DNA from 3 places in the Lysinibacillus sp. COL-1 genome. Region 2 is predicted to be linked to each of the others. Evidence: riboswitches for the same ligand, from Rfam matches in the RefSeq annotation. Region 2 holds a riboswitch; each other region holds the start of a gene.

Region 1 (5,530 bases), 730 kb from region 2:
GTAACGCATGAAAGTGCTCTAATTGAGCCACTAAATTACCAATAAGGATAAAGCTACCGCCAATCACTAATTTCACTGTTAAACTTTCACCAATAAACATCATGGCAAACATGGCTGCAAAAATTGGTTCTAATGAAAAAATAAGTCCTGTATGTGTAGCAGAAGTATACTGTTGTGCAACAGTTTGCCCAACAAAGCAAAATGCACTACAAATGATACCGAGCCCTAAAATAGCCAGCCAGGATGACATTGAATTTGGCAATGTCGGTGTTTCAAATATAAATGTTAAGACAAGGGCATAGATACCAGCAAAGCCGAGCTGATAAATTCCGTATGAAATGGATTCAACATTTCGTGTAAATGAGCTATTCAGTAGTAAATAAATGGAATAGCATAGTGCTGCAATGGCTACTAATAAATCCCCTTTATGGAAGGTGAATGAGCCATGTGCTGTTAAGACTGTAATACCAATCATCGTGCAAATGACCGCAAAGCTAACGGCTCTCGATGGTAATTTTTTTTCAATGAAACTGCTGAAAATCGGCACTAATACTACGGTGAGGCTTAAAATAAAGCCTGCATTTGAGGCAGAAGTAGACTGTAAACCAAATAAACTTAACGCGAACACAATGAATAATAAAAATCCTTGAATAGCCGCATATTTTAATGTTTTACCATTTACTTTGATCATCCGTTTATAAAAAATAAGTCCTGCTACGAAAAATGCAATGATACAACGCAATGCCACCACATTATAAACTGCCAATGTTTCAAGCCCCATGACCATAAAGGTATAAGATAGTCCCCAAAACATTGTGACAATAACCATCAATACATTTGCTTTTCCTTGGATACTCATTATGTTCACCTACCATCTGTGTACTAAAACAGTTTTTATACTAAAATTTACTATATATCTTGTATTGTGATTAGTAAAACGAATGTTTATAATGAATAGGATTAAAAAAATTCATGTATATAGAGGGATGACGGATGAGCTTAGTTAAATATGAGATTTTAACAAAGGTGGCAGAGGTAGCAAGCTTTACAAAAGCAGCGGATGCACTAGGACTAACGCAGTCTGCTGTGAGCCATGCCGTGTCTAGTTTAGAAAAAGAATTTGGCTTTGCTCTCATTCATCGAAGTCGTGCAGGTGTAACACTGACGAGTGAGGGGCAGACCATGCTAAGGGCGATGCGTCAGGTTCTGGATGCCCAGGAATTATTGCAGCAGGAAGCGGCCCATATACTGGGTGTAACACGCGGGAAAGTTCGAATTGGCGTTATTTCAAGTATTTCCTCGAATTGGATGCCAGAAATTGTTCGTATTATGGATCATCAATTTCCAGGGATACAAGTAGAGTTACGAGAGGGAGATTATTACGAAATTGAACAATGGCTGCTAAGTGGGGAAGTCGAAGTAGGATTCTTGAATGGTCAAAAATCAGAGCAATATCAATTTATGGAATTACAACAAGACCCTTTATTATGTATTGTTTCAGATAAAAGCCCTTTATTTCATAAGACAGAAATTGATATTGTTGACCTAGAAGATATGCCTTTTATCATGACTTCCTATAAAGGGACAAATGATGTAAAGGTACTGTTGGAGCAATATCATGTAAAGCCCCATATTCGCTTTGAGCTTTCTGAGGAGGTAGGGATTCTTTCAATGATTTCCCATCATTTGGGCATTAGTATTTTGCCTCAATTGGTCATTCAACATTTACCATCAACGTTAAAAGCAATCCCGCTAAAGCAAGGAGGCTACCGTACCATTGGAATTGCGATGAAGCACCATGCTTCCCCTGTTACCAAGAAATTTGCGGAAATATTAAGTGCTTGGTTAAAAGAGCAAAATAGTACGCTATGATTGTGGCTATTGAAGCACATCCTTACATTACGTTAAAATAGTATTTGTATATATTGTAGAAAATAGGTGAGTGTATGGGGACATTACAAGGCAAAACCGTACTCATTACAAGTGGGGGAACACTTGAAAAATGGGATCGTGTACGAGGGCACACGAATTTATCAAAAGGGACAATGGGCTGTTATTTAGCAGAGGCCGCATTGGCTAAGGGTGCGAATGTAATATATATGCATGGCTACTTTGCACAGCTTCCAGCAAACCACGACAAAATGACATTGGTAAAATTTGAAGGTATTGAGGATTTAGGAGAAAAGGTACGTCATGCGGTTCAGCTACAACAAGTCGATATTGTCATTATGGCTGCTGCTGGCTCCGATTGGGTTATTGACAAGGTCTATGATCAATCCGGTAATTTAATGGAGGAAGCGGGGAAAATGCCTTCTGACGAACCACCTATTATCCATTTTAAAAAGGCACCAAAAGTATTAGGGCAAATCAAGGGCTGGCAACCGAATGTAACGCTAGTAGGCTTTAAGCTAGAAGCTACAAATGATGAGGATTTTTTACTCGCTCGTGCAAGACTGCGTATGGAAGCCGCGCATGCTCAATTTATGGTTGCAAATAGCTCGCAGTCTTTATATGGCGGGGATGAGCCTCATTGGATCGTGCCTGCTGAGGGACAACCAATTAAGGTGATGGGCAAGCAACAGACAGCGCAAACTTTAATGGAATGTTTACATGGGGAATAACGTGATGAACTGTGGAGAAGGTCATACTTCTACACAGTTTTTTTCTTTGCCATTGTGGTTAGATAGACTGACATAGCATACAATACGATAGGATTATGAGTGAATTGTAACAGAGAGGATGCTATTACAAAGTATTCAACTAGGTTTTCTAATATTTTATATTGACATTCGGATAACAGAATTATAGAATTATTTTCAAGAAACGCAGTACTCTTATCAAGAGAGGTGGAGGGACTTGGCCCCATGAAGCCTCGGCAACCGAGAAGATAGGTGCCAAATCCAACAGATGGTGTCTGAGAGATAGGAGGGGCTATCAATCGGTTTGATGCGTTGGCCTCTTTTGTACAACTAGGAGAAGAAAGAGGGGGTGTATCGTATGGCTCAATCGGCAAAGGTAGATGATAAAAAATTAGAGGCAATTGCTAAGGCAATTCAAAATCTTGAATTTGGTGAAGTGAATATTACGATTCAAGATGGTGTGATTGTGCAAATTAATAGGCTTGAAAAGCAGAGATTTCCACAGAAGAAATAATGCTCATTTCAGTTGAACGATGTGAAAAGGCCACTAATAAGCATGGTTTCCATTGCTTACAAGTGGCTCTTTTTTATGGAAATTAGCTATAAAAGCTTTTTGGAATTGGACCGATATGACGACGATGATAGAGAAGGGGTTCTTTTTGAGAATTTGTAATGTCTAGCACTTGCCCAATAAAAATAGTATGATCGCCTGCATCTATTTGCTGAAATGATTTACATTGTAAAATAGCTGCTGTATCATGTAAAATCGGTAGCCCAAAAGTAGAAGTAGACCATTTAGCTTGAGCAAAGCGATCCGGGACTTTACTTGCAAATAATGTACATAAATGCTCTTGATTACTCGCTAAAATATTGACAGCGAATTTTTCCGCACCCATAAAGTAAGAATGGAGCTGAGATTTTTTATCAAGTGACCATAAAATAAGTAGTGGGTCAATGGAAACAGATGCAAAAGAATTGACTGTTAAGCCAATTGGATTCGTTTCATGACATGCTGTCACAACCGTTACACCTGTAGGATAGTTACCTAATGCCAATTTAAAAGCAGCTACTTGATCTGTCATTCAAATCACCTCTTTATAGTTAGTCATAAATTAGTTAACGGAGTTAGTAGGTAAATTGCACTTTTTTTCATACCATATAGTAACTCCTTTTCTTAAGTAAATTTTAAATCAATTAAACATCCAGGTAAAGCTAATGGGGGAAAGAAAGGGGAATTGCCATGACTTTATATTTTGATCATCTGGTACATCAAGTAGAATCACCAGAAAATATAAAGGTTTTCTTCAATAAACGAAATGTCCGTACAGTGAACGGTGGTCAACACACGATGTGGGGGACTTATAATACGCTAAGCTATTTTGGCTTAAGCTATATTGAACAAATCGCTATTTATGATCGTGATTTATTTGAGCAAGCGGCTTTGTACCCTTATTCCCTACATTATACGTTTAAACGTGATCGTGAGCGCCAAGGATTTTCACGAATTGCCTTGCGCACCAAAAATATTGAAGACGAGGGTCAACGATTGCGTGCATTGGGCTTTGAAGTATATGGTCCCGATGCTTGTAGCCGAACAAGACCAGATGGCACGACACTAGAATGGAAGCTATTGCATTTTGGCATGCCCAATCTTTCATTGGATTTTCCATTCTTAATTGAATGGGCAGATGAAGATGAGGAACGTTTGGCACAATTAAAAGCTAGTGGTGCAATCGATGAAAACCAAGCCATCACAATGGAATCTATTCAGTTTTTTGTCAAGGATGTGGAGGAGACGGTTCAGCTTTGGCAAAAGGTATTGCAGCTACCCGATTCTGAGCAGCATGAGCAATTTGTGTCACTACAGCTACCAAATATGCGCTTGGATTTTTATGAGGAGGCGGCAGCATCTGCCATGACGCTAGGGCATTTAAAAGAAGGACCCATCGGTGTAACATTGAAAGATCCACACCGAACAAAGGAAACATTAGTTTGTCCAGGTGCTTTTTATTGGATTAATAGATAAATTAAAAATCCACTTCAATTGTTGAAGTGGATTTTTATGTGCAAACATGTCAAAAAGCGGATTGAGCACTATTCATCTACCTCATCCACTTTCAATTTTGGAGCTTATAATTTTACAACATTTGATGCCTGGGGTCCTCGATTGCCTTCCACAACATCAAATGACACCTTCTGACCTTCTTCAAGTGTACGGAAGCCTTCCTCCTGGATGCCCGTAAAATGTACAAATACATCTTCTCCATCATCACATTCAATAAAGCCATAACCCTTTTCATTATTGAACCACTTTACGATCCCCTGTTGCATAAGCATTCGCCTCCAATGCGCTTGAATGTAAAATAAAGTTAACTAAGTTGTGCTATCATTGAGAAAATGTGAAAAATTGCATTTTCTCTTAGAACATACATGAATTGAACAAAGATGTCAATTGATTGTCGAAATGCTTGTGTATCTGGCTTTCTTTTTTTTCACAATTAAGACTATAATGGAAATGAACAACATAGAAAGTAGGATGCCAAATGACAACGAAAAATCAACCATTATCAGATTTAGAAATCGCTAGTCAAGCAGTAATCAAACCGATTACGGAAATTGCCAATGCTGCGGGTATTCCAGAGGATGCTCTTGAGCAGTATGGACGCTACAAAGCAAAAATTGATCCTTTAAAAATTACAGCTCAGGGTGAGGACGCAAAGGTTGTGCTAGTTTCAGCTATTAGTCCGACACCAGCAGGTGAAGGGAAGTCGACGGTTACTGTAGGACTAGCAGATGCTCTTCATCAATTAAATAAGAAAGTAATGGTCGCTTTACGTGAACCGTCATTGGGTCCAGTTATGGGCGTAAAAGGCGGGGCAACTGGCGGCGGC
Region 2 (5,530 bases):
AAGCTGACCAGAACGATAAAAGGAAATGGAAGATGTCAGTGAGCCCATTGTCCCGGCAAGTTTATTGGTTGCAACAGCAGCGGCTGGATTGAGGCCAGCAAACAATAAAGCTGGCAATGAAATTAAACCGCCTCCTCCCACTACTGAGTCGACAAAAGCCGCCAGAAATCCAAATGAAATTAACAAGATAAGAATATGTACATCGACTTCAAAAAACATATTACACCTCTTTTAAATTAGTTACTACTGAAATAGTAACTAATTTTAATTGCGCTGTAAACCCTCATTTTTTCATTGGCAAATCTTCACAACAGTAGCCTATAATAAAGATAATGGAGGGATTACATGGAGGAATTAATCGCCCAGTTGAAAGACATGGGCTTTACAGAGTATGAAGCAAAGGCCTATACGGCACTTGTGCAGCAAAGTCATGTTAGTGCCTATCAGGTCAGTAAAAATTCTGGTATACCACGCGCAAGAATTTATGATATTTTAAACGTCCTTGTAGAAAAGGGAATTGTGCTAAAAGAAGAAACGGCTGAACAAACGACCTATGCGGCTATGCCTGTGTCTGTGTTTTTACAGCAAATGCAGCAGCGCTGGCAATCGAATTTTACATCCATGAGTACGAAATTAGAAAAATTAGAGGAAAAAGTGCAGGAAGTGGAGCCAAAAGTAGTCATGCTAAAGGGCAAGGAGGCGATCATCAACTATTGCCAGTCACTTTTAAAAAAAGCCAAGAAAAAAGTGATTCTATCGATGTGGGAAGATATGTATGATACTTTAAGGGGAGATATTCAAGAAGTGGCACAGCATGTTCCTATTCATGGTATTACCCTATATGTAGGGGAACAGCTAGAGTCGATTGACCAGCATAGAGCTACACACTACACGAAAAAAACGTCTACACCACATTGGTTTATTTTATCGGTAGATGGTCAGGAAATGATTTATGGTCACTCTCCATCTACGCAAGAAATGGCCTTTATCACCAATGACCCTGTCCATATTTATTTGTTAGAGGATTATGTTTGGCATGATGTCCTTATCAATCGATTGGTAAAACGTGATGATCAGGAATTAGAAGACTGGATTGCTAAGGAGCGTAAAGCTTTTTTCTTAGAATAGTCATAAGGGAAGGGGAGTAACGTGAAAAAATTCGTGTTGCTAGGTTTAATGAGCTTATTAATGTTAGGAGCATGTAACGCTAAAACGCCTACCAAACCACTAATGATTCATGAGCTAACTGTCGTTCCAGACAATATTCAACAAAAAATTGAGGCTAATGATAAGATTCAATTATTGTATGAAGATGACTCTACGTATTATCTTGTTTATTATTCGAAAGGGAATGTGCTGGCAAGTATTGCGGCTGAAAAAAATAGTCAAGTTATCCAACTGAAAGAAGGTAGCGAGCAACGAAAAGTGGCTCAACCCTATGTATATAAAATCATCACCAAAGATCCTGAGCTAGACACGATTGATTTGCGAATAAACGGCGAGAGTACGCCAATAGATCGCGTAACCTCTATATAAGACAAAAACCGAAATCCCATTAAATGAGATTTCGGTTTCTTTACAAGATATCTTAATAAAAGACTTTCTCTACATTGTATTTGGAGCGGAAAGTGTTAATCGCATATGTTTCGTAAATTTCACGTTCCATTGGATCTTCTACTTCATAGACCTCAATTTTGAACACTTCATCACGATGATTTTTCATCGGAGATACATTGTCCTCGAAATGCTTTTTAATACGTTGACGAATTTTACGTGCTTTGCCGACAAATAATAGCTCATTCTTGTCATTATAGAATAAAAAAATGCCGCCTTTATCACGTGTGATTTTATGGAAGTCAATAAAACCAAAGTATGGTGTGATAGGCACATCACCAGGTTTTACTTCTTGTTCACGTTGACGGATGACTACATCAGGTTTTGGAAATTCAATTTTAATCAAAGTATTCACGTTCCTCTCTGTTACTAAAGTTATATGGTAACATAAATACGGCATGTTTACCATAAATTTTAAATGTAGAAACACTACTTATAGCAAGCTTAGTGTACATCAAATAAACGAGGAACATGCATTTGAATCACAAAATATTCTATGAATTATTGATATTCTAACTAATTCATGCTACAATTCGATGTAATTAAATAATCTTATCAAGAGAAGCTGAGGGATTTGGCCCGATGACGCTTCAGCAACCTCTAACAATTGTTAGAAAGGTGCTAATTCCAGCGAAGGATTTTTCCTTTGAGAGATAAGAGTGGACGTGAAAAAATCCTTCTCATTCTATCTCGTATGGAATGAGGAGGATTTTTTAATTTGTCAGCAAGGTTTGCTAAAAGAGAGTGATCAAAGAGAGGGGAACGCAAGATGCCAATTAATATTCCGAAAAATTTACCAGCTGGAGAACATTTACGTGAGGAAAAAATCTTCGTCATGGAAGAGGACCGTGCGAAAACACAGCAAATTCGTCCGTTAAACATATTAATATTGAATTTAATGCCTGAAAAAGAAAAAACGGAGCTTCAATTACTACGTTTATTAGGGAATACACCGCTACAGGTAAATATCACCTTTTTAAATACGGCCACACATGAGTCGAAAAACGTCAGTAAATCACATTTACAGCTATTTTACACAACGTTCAACCAAATTCGTCACCGTCGCTATGACGGGATGATTATTACGGGAGCACCTGTAGAAAAAATGGCCTTTGAAGAAGTTAACTATTGGCGGGAAATTTCAGAAATTATGGACTGGTCCAAAAAGAATGTGACATCCGTTTTACATATCTGTTGGGGGGCACAGGCGGCACTGTATCATCATTATGGGATAGGAAAGGTAGAACTTTCAGCTAAATGCTCAGGTGTCTATTCCCATGTAATCACCGATTTAACAGTGGATTTAGTACGTGGCTTCAGTGATTTATTTACCGCTCCACATTCACGCTATACTTCTGTTTCGATCGACGAGGTTCGCAATCATCCAGACTTACGATTATTATCCTATTCAGAGGATGCAGGTGTGTTCATCGTCCAATCAAAAGATAATAAAAACATTATGATTACAGGGCATCTGGAGTATGATGCGACAACATTAGCCGATGAATATAGCCGTGATGTCGCAAAGGGCATAGATATCGCTGTTCCTGTGAATTACTTCCCGAATGATGATCCATCACAGGAGCCAATGAATACATGGCGTGCCCATACGCATTTATTATTCTCTAACTGGTTGAACTACTATGTTTACCAAGAAACACCATACGAATGGGATTTTGTAGATGAAATTGAATATCATATTTAATTAATAAAAAGTCTAATTTCTTTTCTCACCATAAAAGAAATTAGACTTTTTGATTGTCATTCGTTGTTTCTGTATTAGGCGTTTCGGTACTTTGAGCTTTGGTTTTGCGATTTCGTATAACTGCGACAATCAATAAAAGTATCGGTAATAAAATGGTGATTATAAAAGAAAAGATTGGCCAAATTTCATTATTGTAATTGGTTGAATGTACAATGTCTGGATGAATAATTTGAGAAAGCCCAATGACAATTAGACCCATCGGTAATATGAGAGGGCGATGATCCTTGATTTTTAAAATTTGCGCAAGACCGACAACAGTCGTATAGAAATACATAAATGTGCGAATATAAATAGATGAAATCCACATAAAGGCCATGATGATTTCAATGCGCTGCAAAAAATTCCCTATCGATATTCTTTGCGCTAAGGCATAGCTAGGAAATGTTCTAGATGACGTATTCTCAGGTCCTAAAACAAGAATCGATAGCACAATCAACGTAATTAAGACGATGCCACCGAGGATTGTCCCAAAATATAACCCTTTCTGTGCAGATGGCTGTACATTGACACCAGCAGGATACAGTATTAATAACACCAGTAGTGGAAAGGAAAAGATACTCATAAAGCGTGCAATACTATAAAGCATAGATGTTTTGGTTGCTTCTAATAAGGGTTGAATGTTCTCAAAATGAATTTGAGGCGTAATACAAACCATAAAAAAAATAAAAATAAAGACAAATGCTGGAAAAATAATTTCTGCTGAACGGGCAAAGGTCTCAATGCCTAAATAAGCAGCGTACATAATGATAATACTAAACATCAAGGCAAATGCTAATGTCGGAGTCTCCGGCATGACTTCGGTTTTCATAAAAATACCGATAAAATAGAGTAATTCTCCAGCAGATAGAAAGGTTAAGATTAGGAAACAACTGGCTGTGATTTTTCCAAAAAAACGACCAAGAATTTTTTCATTTGCCTCTACAAAATTAAGTGACGGTGTTTGGTTGGCTAGTGTTAAAAATAATTTAACGGCCAGCAGGCTAAGGACAACTCCAATGCAGGCGGCAATCCATGCATCTTGCTTAGCGGCACCCGTAATACTAGAAGGGATAATTAAAATTGCCGTTCCGATAGAATAGAGGAATGTAATGATTGTAAATTGTCTTGAACTAATAATCTCTTTTTCCATCGAGCAACCCTCCATTTTTTATCCTTCTATCTATTTTGTTAATGACACAATATAATCTTTAATTGGTGTAAAGATAAAGGTAATCAAATCCAATGGGCTTGGAATATGGATTTTTAGCGCATTTCCCATATTCAAAGCCGTTCCGATGAGAAGCAAAATAGAAAATACGACAATGGTTTTTGAATCATGCTGCTTTTTTAGCTTTGGTATAAAAATAAGTGCTAGGATCATTGAAATGATAAAGATGGCTACAGCTAGCACCATTTCGTTACTCCTCCTTTGGCTTGTTTAATAATGAATTTTGCATCGTACCTAAACCTTGTGTCGTTACTTTCACTTGCACATCTACCGCCAAATCTGGAAAGATGGAAGCCCACTCATCCTTAATTTTTTTCCACTGTTTTGGATCTGCACGATGTAAGGCATCACCGAAACCAAACACATCAACCTCATATTGCTGTTGTATTTTCTCCAATGTTTTTTGAATTCGTTCATCAATGCCCTTAGCTGTTTTTTTATTGACATAATCAATGGATTTATTTTTTGTAAGATCGATATCACATTCGACCTCTCCTATGTTCTGCTCAACATTAATACGGACATCAATTTTCGGCATTCCGTTATCAAAAGACCCTTTCACTTTTGTTGTGGATTGAGTGATTTCAGATGATAGAGTTCCTTTCTTTGGGCAGGCTATGATTTCGATCGTACTCTGTATTTTATCATTCAGGAAACTAACGCTTTTACTTTCTCCCTCAGTCAATAGCCCAATATATTTATCCCCTTTAAAGACCGCTAATCCTGCATACTGCAACAGCACAGGCGTTTTAACTCGTTGCACATTTGTTTGATCTACACCTAATTTCTTATCACCATGTACTTCAATAGCAGTAATTAATGCCCCTTTATGTTTATTCGTTAATGTATTGACTAACTCATCTATATTGACAGCTATTGTGGCGCCCCAAGCTTTTTCAGAGACATCAAGGGAATTTAACATTTTATTAGCGGGTATCTTTTCA
Region 3 (5,530 bases), on a different contig from region 2:
GCTCTAAATGGGCAACAGCAGCCTTCATCACGCCTGCTGATTGTAAAACCTCCGCTACAATGAGTTGGTTATCATTAAACAATCGACCTACCTCAGCCATACCAGCCATTAAAGGACCATTAATAATATCAAGTGGCGCCTCAAAGATTTCGCGTGCAGCATCTAAATCCTCAATCAGCCCTTCTTTTGTACCTTCTAAAATATAATAAGCTAAACGACCTTCAACCGTTTTTGGTATATCCGCTTCGGTCTTTTCTTTCTTTTTATCACGATAAAAGTCTGTGAATACTGCTAATGTTTCATCATTCGTATTAAACAGTAAGTCATTTGCAAGTTTAATTTCTGCCTCTGGAATGGATGCATAACGCTCTAGTTTCTCTGTATTGACAATGGCATAATCTAAGCCGGCCTGTGTACAATGATAAAGATACACAGCATTCAGTACTTCACGGCCAACTGGTGGTAAGCCAAATGAAATATTACTTACACCCAGTACAGTTAATGTCTGTGGCATCTTTTCTTTGATTAGTCGAATTCCTTCAATTGTTTCTAGAGCCGATCCAATATACTGCTCATCACCAGTCCCTACAGGGAACATCAACGGGTCGAAAATGATATCCTCCGGTGCAAGTCCCCATTTTTCAGTTAGTAATTTATAGGAACGTTCGGCAATTTCAAGCTTGCGATGACGATCAACAGCCATTCCTATTTCATCAATGGTTCCAACTACCAATGAGGCTCCATACTTCTTTACGAGTGGCATTACTGCATCAAATCGTTCTTCACCATCTTCTAGATTTATAGAGTTAATGATGGCTTTTCCTTGAGAAAATTTTAATGCTTCCTCAATGACCTTTTCATCTGTCGAGTCGATTACAAGAGGAACCTTAACCTTTTTCACAACCTCCTGCATAAAACCACGCATATCAGCTAATTCATCACGATCAGGGTTGGCTAAACAAATATCAATAACGTGTGCACCATTTTTTACTTGCGCACGTGCAATTTCTGCAGCTTCTTCAAACTTCCCATCAATGATTAAATTCTTAAATTTACGAGAGCCTATAACATTCGTTCTTTCACCAATAAATAATGGACGCATAGAATCGTCATACAATAATGGTTCGATTCCTGATACCGCATGACCATGTGTTTTCTCTGGTATTTGGCGTGGTTTTTCATCTTTTAAAACCTCACGGATAGCTGTGATATGAGCTGGAGTCGTCCCACAACATCCACCTACAATATTAAGCCAGCCCTTTTCTGCAAAGCCTTTTAATTTTTGTGATAAAGATTCTGGTGATTCATGATAGCAACCTTCTTCATCCGGTAAGCCTGCATTCGGATAACAGCTAATATAGCCTGTGGAAAGCTCTGCTAATGAACGAATATGATCCGTCATAAACTCTGGTCCAGTCGCACAGTTTAAGCCAACGGATAGTGGTTTAATATGTTCAATAGAAATATAAAAAGCATCAATCGTTTGCCCTGCGAGTGTTGTACCCATCGGTTCAATTGTTCCTGAAATCATGACGGGTAGTTCTTTGCCAGTTGCCGCGAAAGCACGTGCTACACCTAGAGTACCTGCTTTTACGTTTAACATATCCTGACTAGTTTCTAGTAAAAGGACGTCTGCTCCTGCCTCAATTAACGCCTTCGCCTGTACATAAAAGTTTTCCTCTAGCTCATCAAATGTAATACCGCCAGTTACGGATAATGTTTTTGTTGTTGGACCCATTGCGCCAGCAACAAAGCGTGGCCAATCTGATGTTGAAAAGTTATCCACTGCTTGACGAGCAATTTCGACGGCACGTTTATTAATTTCTTCCGCTTTTGCGCCAAGATCATATTCATTTAACACAAGAGGCGTCCCGCCAAAAGTATTCGTACAAATAATATCTGCGCCTGCCTCTAAATATTTATGGTGAATTTCCTTAATTACATCAGGTCTAGTCAGCACAAGATTTTCATTACAGCCATCAAGCTCCTCCCCGCCAAAATCCTCAGCGGATAAGTTTTCGTTTTGTAGCATTGTTCCCATTGCGCCATCAAGAATTAAAATACGTTTCTCTAGTTGCTTTTCAATCAAGTGCTTAGCCATGTATACTTACCCCTTTTTTCTGTTCATCCAATTGCTCAATATATTTCATCAACTCTAATGTCACATCATAACGTAAAAATGGAGTGATAAGGTAAATGCCATTGAAATACTGGGCAGCCACCTCAACTAATTCCTTCGCAATGGCAATTCCCTCAAATGTTGCACGTTCTTTATCTTCACCACAGGCCTTCATTCTTGCTAAGGCATCTTCAGATAATTTTATGCCTGGCACCTCATGATGTAAGAATTCAGCACTTTTATAACTTGTAACGGGCATAATACCAATATAAATAGGTGCTTGCAAATGCTTGGTTGCCTCATAAATTTCCACAATTTTTTCCTTCGTATATACTGGCTGTGAAATAAAGTAGTCTGCTCCATACTCAATTTTCTTCTCTAAGCGTGCCACAGCACGATCTAATACACGGACATTTGGATTAAATGCAGCAGCTACTGAAAAACTTGCTTTTTTACGAAGTGGTTTACCTGAGAAGGAAATGCCTTGATTTAACTGCTTAATTAATTGGATCAGCTCCATTGATGAGACATCATAAACACTTGTGGCACCTGGGAAGTCCCCAACTTTTGTTGGATCACCAGTAACAGCTAACACATCATGAATTCCTAATGCATTTAACCCCATTAAATGTGATTGCAGACCGATTAAATTACGATCTCGGCATGTAATATGTGTTAGAGGACGTACACCATTAGTACTCTTCAACAATGCACCCATAGCAATATTGCTAATACGTGGAGAAGCCAGAGAATTGTCTGCCATCATGACGACATCTGCTCCTGCATCATACAATTGTTTTGCCCCTTCCAAAAAACCATCAATTTCTAGATGTCTAGGTGTATCTAGCTCTACAATGACAGAGCGTTCGCGCTTTACTTTTTCATGAAGAGGTTCATACTTCGTTGGCTCTGCTTCACGAACAATTTGAATCTTCTCCGGTTTGGCATACTTTTCATGAACTGGTGATAACTCTTCTAAATACTTCTTCGCTGCTGCTATATGCTTCGGTGTCGTACCACAACAGCCTCCAATTAAGCGTACCCCTTGATCACGTAATTCCACAGCCGCTCGACCAAAATATTCAGCTTCTGACTCATAAACGACACGACCATCTTCTAAGTCAAGGAGTGAAGCATTCGGATAAGCCGACATAAATGCCTTATCAGGAAGTTCTACACCTTCAAACGCCTGAATGGTATGGTGTGGACCTAAACGACAATTGACACCCACAATATCCGCACCAAGTTTTTCTAGCTCATGCAGGGCGTTATTTAAAGACATACCGTTTTGTAAAACACCAGGTTCGTGCATGGAAACTTGCGCAATAATCGGTAATTTTGTCTTTGTCCGTAGCATCTTTAAGGTAGCTGTTAATTCTTCAAAATCATAATAGGTTTCGAGTAAAAGGCCGTCTGGATTCCCAGCAAGTAAAACACTCGCTTGCTCCTCAATAGTTGCTAAGATTTCATCTAACGTTGCATCACTTTTACGAATACCACGAATACCACCAATTGTCCCTAAGACAAACTGACCTCCATCTGCCGCAGCTCGCTTTGCGATTGTAATCGCTGCTTCATTAAATTGTTGGACACGCGATTCTAATCCATAGCGAGCTAATTTAATGGCATTTGCACCATACGTATTCGTTTGGATGATATCAGCACCAGCTGCAATATATTCTCTATGAATCTTTTCAATTAACTCAGGTTTCTGTACATTCATTTCCTCATGACAATACTCCAAACCATAGCCATAAAGTACTGTGCCTATTGCGCCATCTGCCGTCAATACATGCGTTTTTAACCTTTCAAGCAATCTCATTAAACTAGCCTCTCTTCCTATATCTCTGTATAATAAAAAGCCTTCTTTTATAAAAAAAAGAAGGCTTTAATGACTCATCATTGTTTTTTCCTTCTCATCTTCGACTCAATGGTCTTCTGGATTTAGCACCTGACAAAAAAGTTGGTTGCTGAAGCTTCAATGGGCCAGTCCCTCTGCTTCTCTTGATAAGAATGTAGTATGAATTTTTTAAATAATTAAAAGAATCATATCGTTTACTGACGAATGAGTCAAGACTATTTCACATAACAAAGATATTTTTCACTTAAAAGCTTAGAAATTGGCTAGTTCCTTTGCAAGCTCCTCACCGATTTTCTTCCCATTTTGAATACAAGCACCAATCCCTACCCCAAAGTATGAACAACCTGCGATGGATAGATTAGGATAGTTTTCTTGTAATTCTTGAACTAAACCTTGTAATGCTTCACGGTGAGCTAGATCATATTTTGGCATTTGATCAATCCATTTTGTGACATTAATAACTGTTGGCTGTTCCTCTATTCCTAGGCTCTTGCGCACATCCTCTAAAGCAACCGCTGCTAATTCTTCGTCAGACATGGCACGGAGTTGCTCATATGCTGGATTGATGCTTTTATAAAAGAGTCGCACAAGTAATTTATGATCTCTTGATGTATGCCTCCATTTACGACTTGTCCAAGTTGCAGCATTACATGTAACGTCAGAATTATGTGAGACAATATAGCCCGTTCCATCTGCTGGCAATCTAGAGTCTGGTACATCAAAACCTAAATAGATCGTAATTGCTGAAGCTGTCGTAAATTGGTCAAAATAACGGTTTAATGATTCATCCTGTAGTAGGCCTTGAACAGCCTCATTCGGCAGTGCTAAAACGACATAATCTGTCTCGATGCTTTCACCATTAGCTAAGGCAATTGAATAGTGGTTTTCTTGCTTTTGAACATTGACAGTTGCAACACCCTTGATGATCTCTACATCAGTTAATGTTTGTTCGAGACGATCAATTAGAGAAGATAAACCGTTTTTGAACGATATAAACTTTTTATTGGCTGCTTTAGCAAATTGCTCACGATTCGCATCAAAGCCTTTTATGATACTTCCATACTCGTTCTTATAGTCAATCAAGTACGGTAAAGTAGAGGCAATCGAAAGCTGGTGTAAATCCCCTGAATAAACACCTGCAAGAACGGGTGCAATTTGATTTTTCACAAGCTCTTCCCCTAAATAATAGGTTAAAAACTCTCCAATTGAACTTTCCTTTGTGAAGTCTTTGTTTGGTAAAGTCAAATCTTTTAATGCATCTTGTTTACCTTGCTCTGTAATCAATGTGCTTTGCTCCAAGGATGCCAAACTCATTGGTATTCCAAAAGTAGAATCTGCCGGAATGGCATGTAATTCATTATTCGTATAAATATAGGAAATACCTGTTTCGTTGTAAACTAGATTCTCCTCAAAATCAAGCTCCTGTACAAGCTCCATAACACCTTTATGACGAGCTACAATCGAGTCAGCACCTGTTTCCATAATAAAACCTTGCTCATGTGTTGAATATAATTTGCCCCCTAAATATGTATTTTTTTCTACAAGCACTA

The links. A riboswitch is a leader RNA that binds a small molecule or an ion and turns the genes downstream of it on or off. The one in region 2 is predicted to bind S-adenosylmethionine.
Region 1: another riboswitch for S-adenosylmethionine. It lies ahead of AC6BKE_RS15770 (YezD family protein); the one in region 2 lies ahead of metA (homoserine O-acetyltransferase MetA).
Region 3: another riboswitch for S-adenosylmethionine. It lies ahead of AC6BKE_RS06270 (bifunctional homocysteine S-methyltransferase/methylenetetrahydrofolate reductase); the one in region 2 lies ahead of metA (homoserine O-acetyltransferase MetA).

The regions. Positions count from the first base shown of each region.
Region 1 is NZ_JCAWSJ010000004.1:1,534,333-1,539,862, forward strand. Features, by position in the region: gene AC6BKE_RS15755 (DMT family transporter) at 1-859, opposite strand, end outside; gene AC6BKE_RS15760 (LysR family transcriptional regulator) at 994-1,872, shown strand; gene AC6BKE_RS15765 (phosphopantothenoylcysteine decarboxylase domain-containing protein) at 1,947-2,621, shown strand; SAM riboswitch class I at 2,832-2,928, shown strand; gene AC6BKE_RS15770 (YezD family protein) at 2,998-3,153, shown strand; gene AC6BKE_RS15775 (flavin reductase family protein) at 3,236-3,721, opposite strand; gene AC6BKE_RS15780 (VOC family protein) at 3,880-4,665, shown strand; gene AC6BKE_RS15785 (cold-shock protein) at 4,770-4,970, opposite strand; gene AC6BKE_RS15790 (formate--tetrahydrofolate ligase) at 5,183-5,530, shown strand, end outside.
Region 2 is NZ_JCAWSJ010000004.1:2,263,013-2,268,542, reverse strand. Features, by position in the region: gene AC6BKE_RS19540 (TSUP family transporter) at 1-219, opposite strand, end outside; gene AC6BKE_RS19535 (TrmB family transcriptional regulator) at 346-1,128, shown strand; gene AC6BKE_RS19530 (hypothetical protein) at 1,150-1,536, shown strand; gene AC6BKE_RS19525 (nucleotide excision repair endonuclease) at 1,589-2,014, opposite strand; SAM riboswitch class I at 2,164-2,274, shown strand; gene metA (homoserine O-acetyltransferase MetA) at 2,384-3,319, shown strand; gene AC6BKE_RS19515 (GerAB/ArcD/ProY family transporter) at 3,360-4,508, opposite strand; gene AC6BKE_RS19510 (hypothetical protein) at 4,539-4,772, opposite strand; gene AC6BKE_RS19505 (Ger(x)C family spore germination protein) at 4,777-5,530, opposite strand, start outside.
Region 3 is NZ_JCAWSJ010000003.1:386,943-392,472, reverse strand. Features, by position in the region: gene metH (methionine synthase) at 1-2,101, opposite strand, end outside; gene AC6BKE_RS06270 (bifunctional homocysteine S-methyltransferase/methylenetetrahydrofolate reductase) at 2,094-3,941, opposite strand; SAM riboswitch class I at 4,033-4,133, opposite strand; gene AC6BKE_RS06265 (protoporphyrinogen oxidase) at 4,233-5,530, opposite strand, start outside.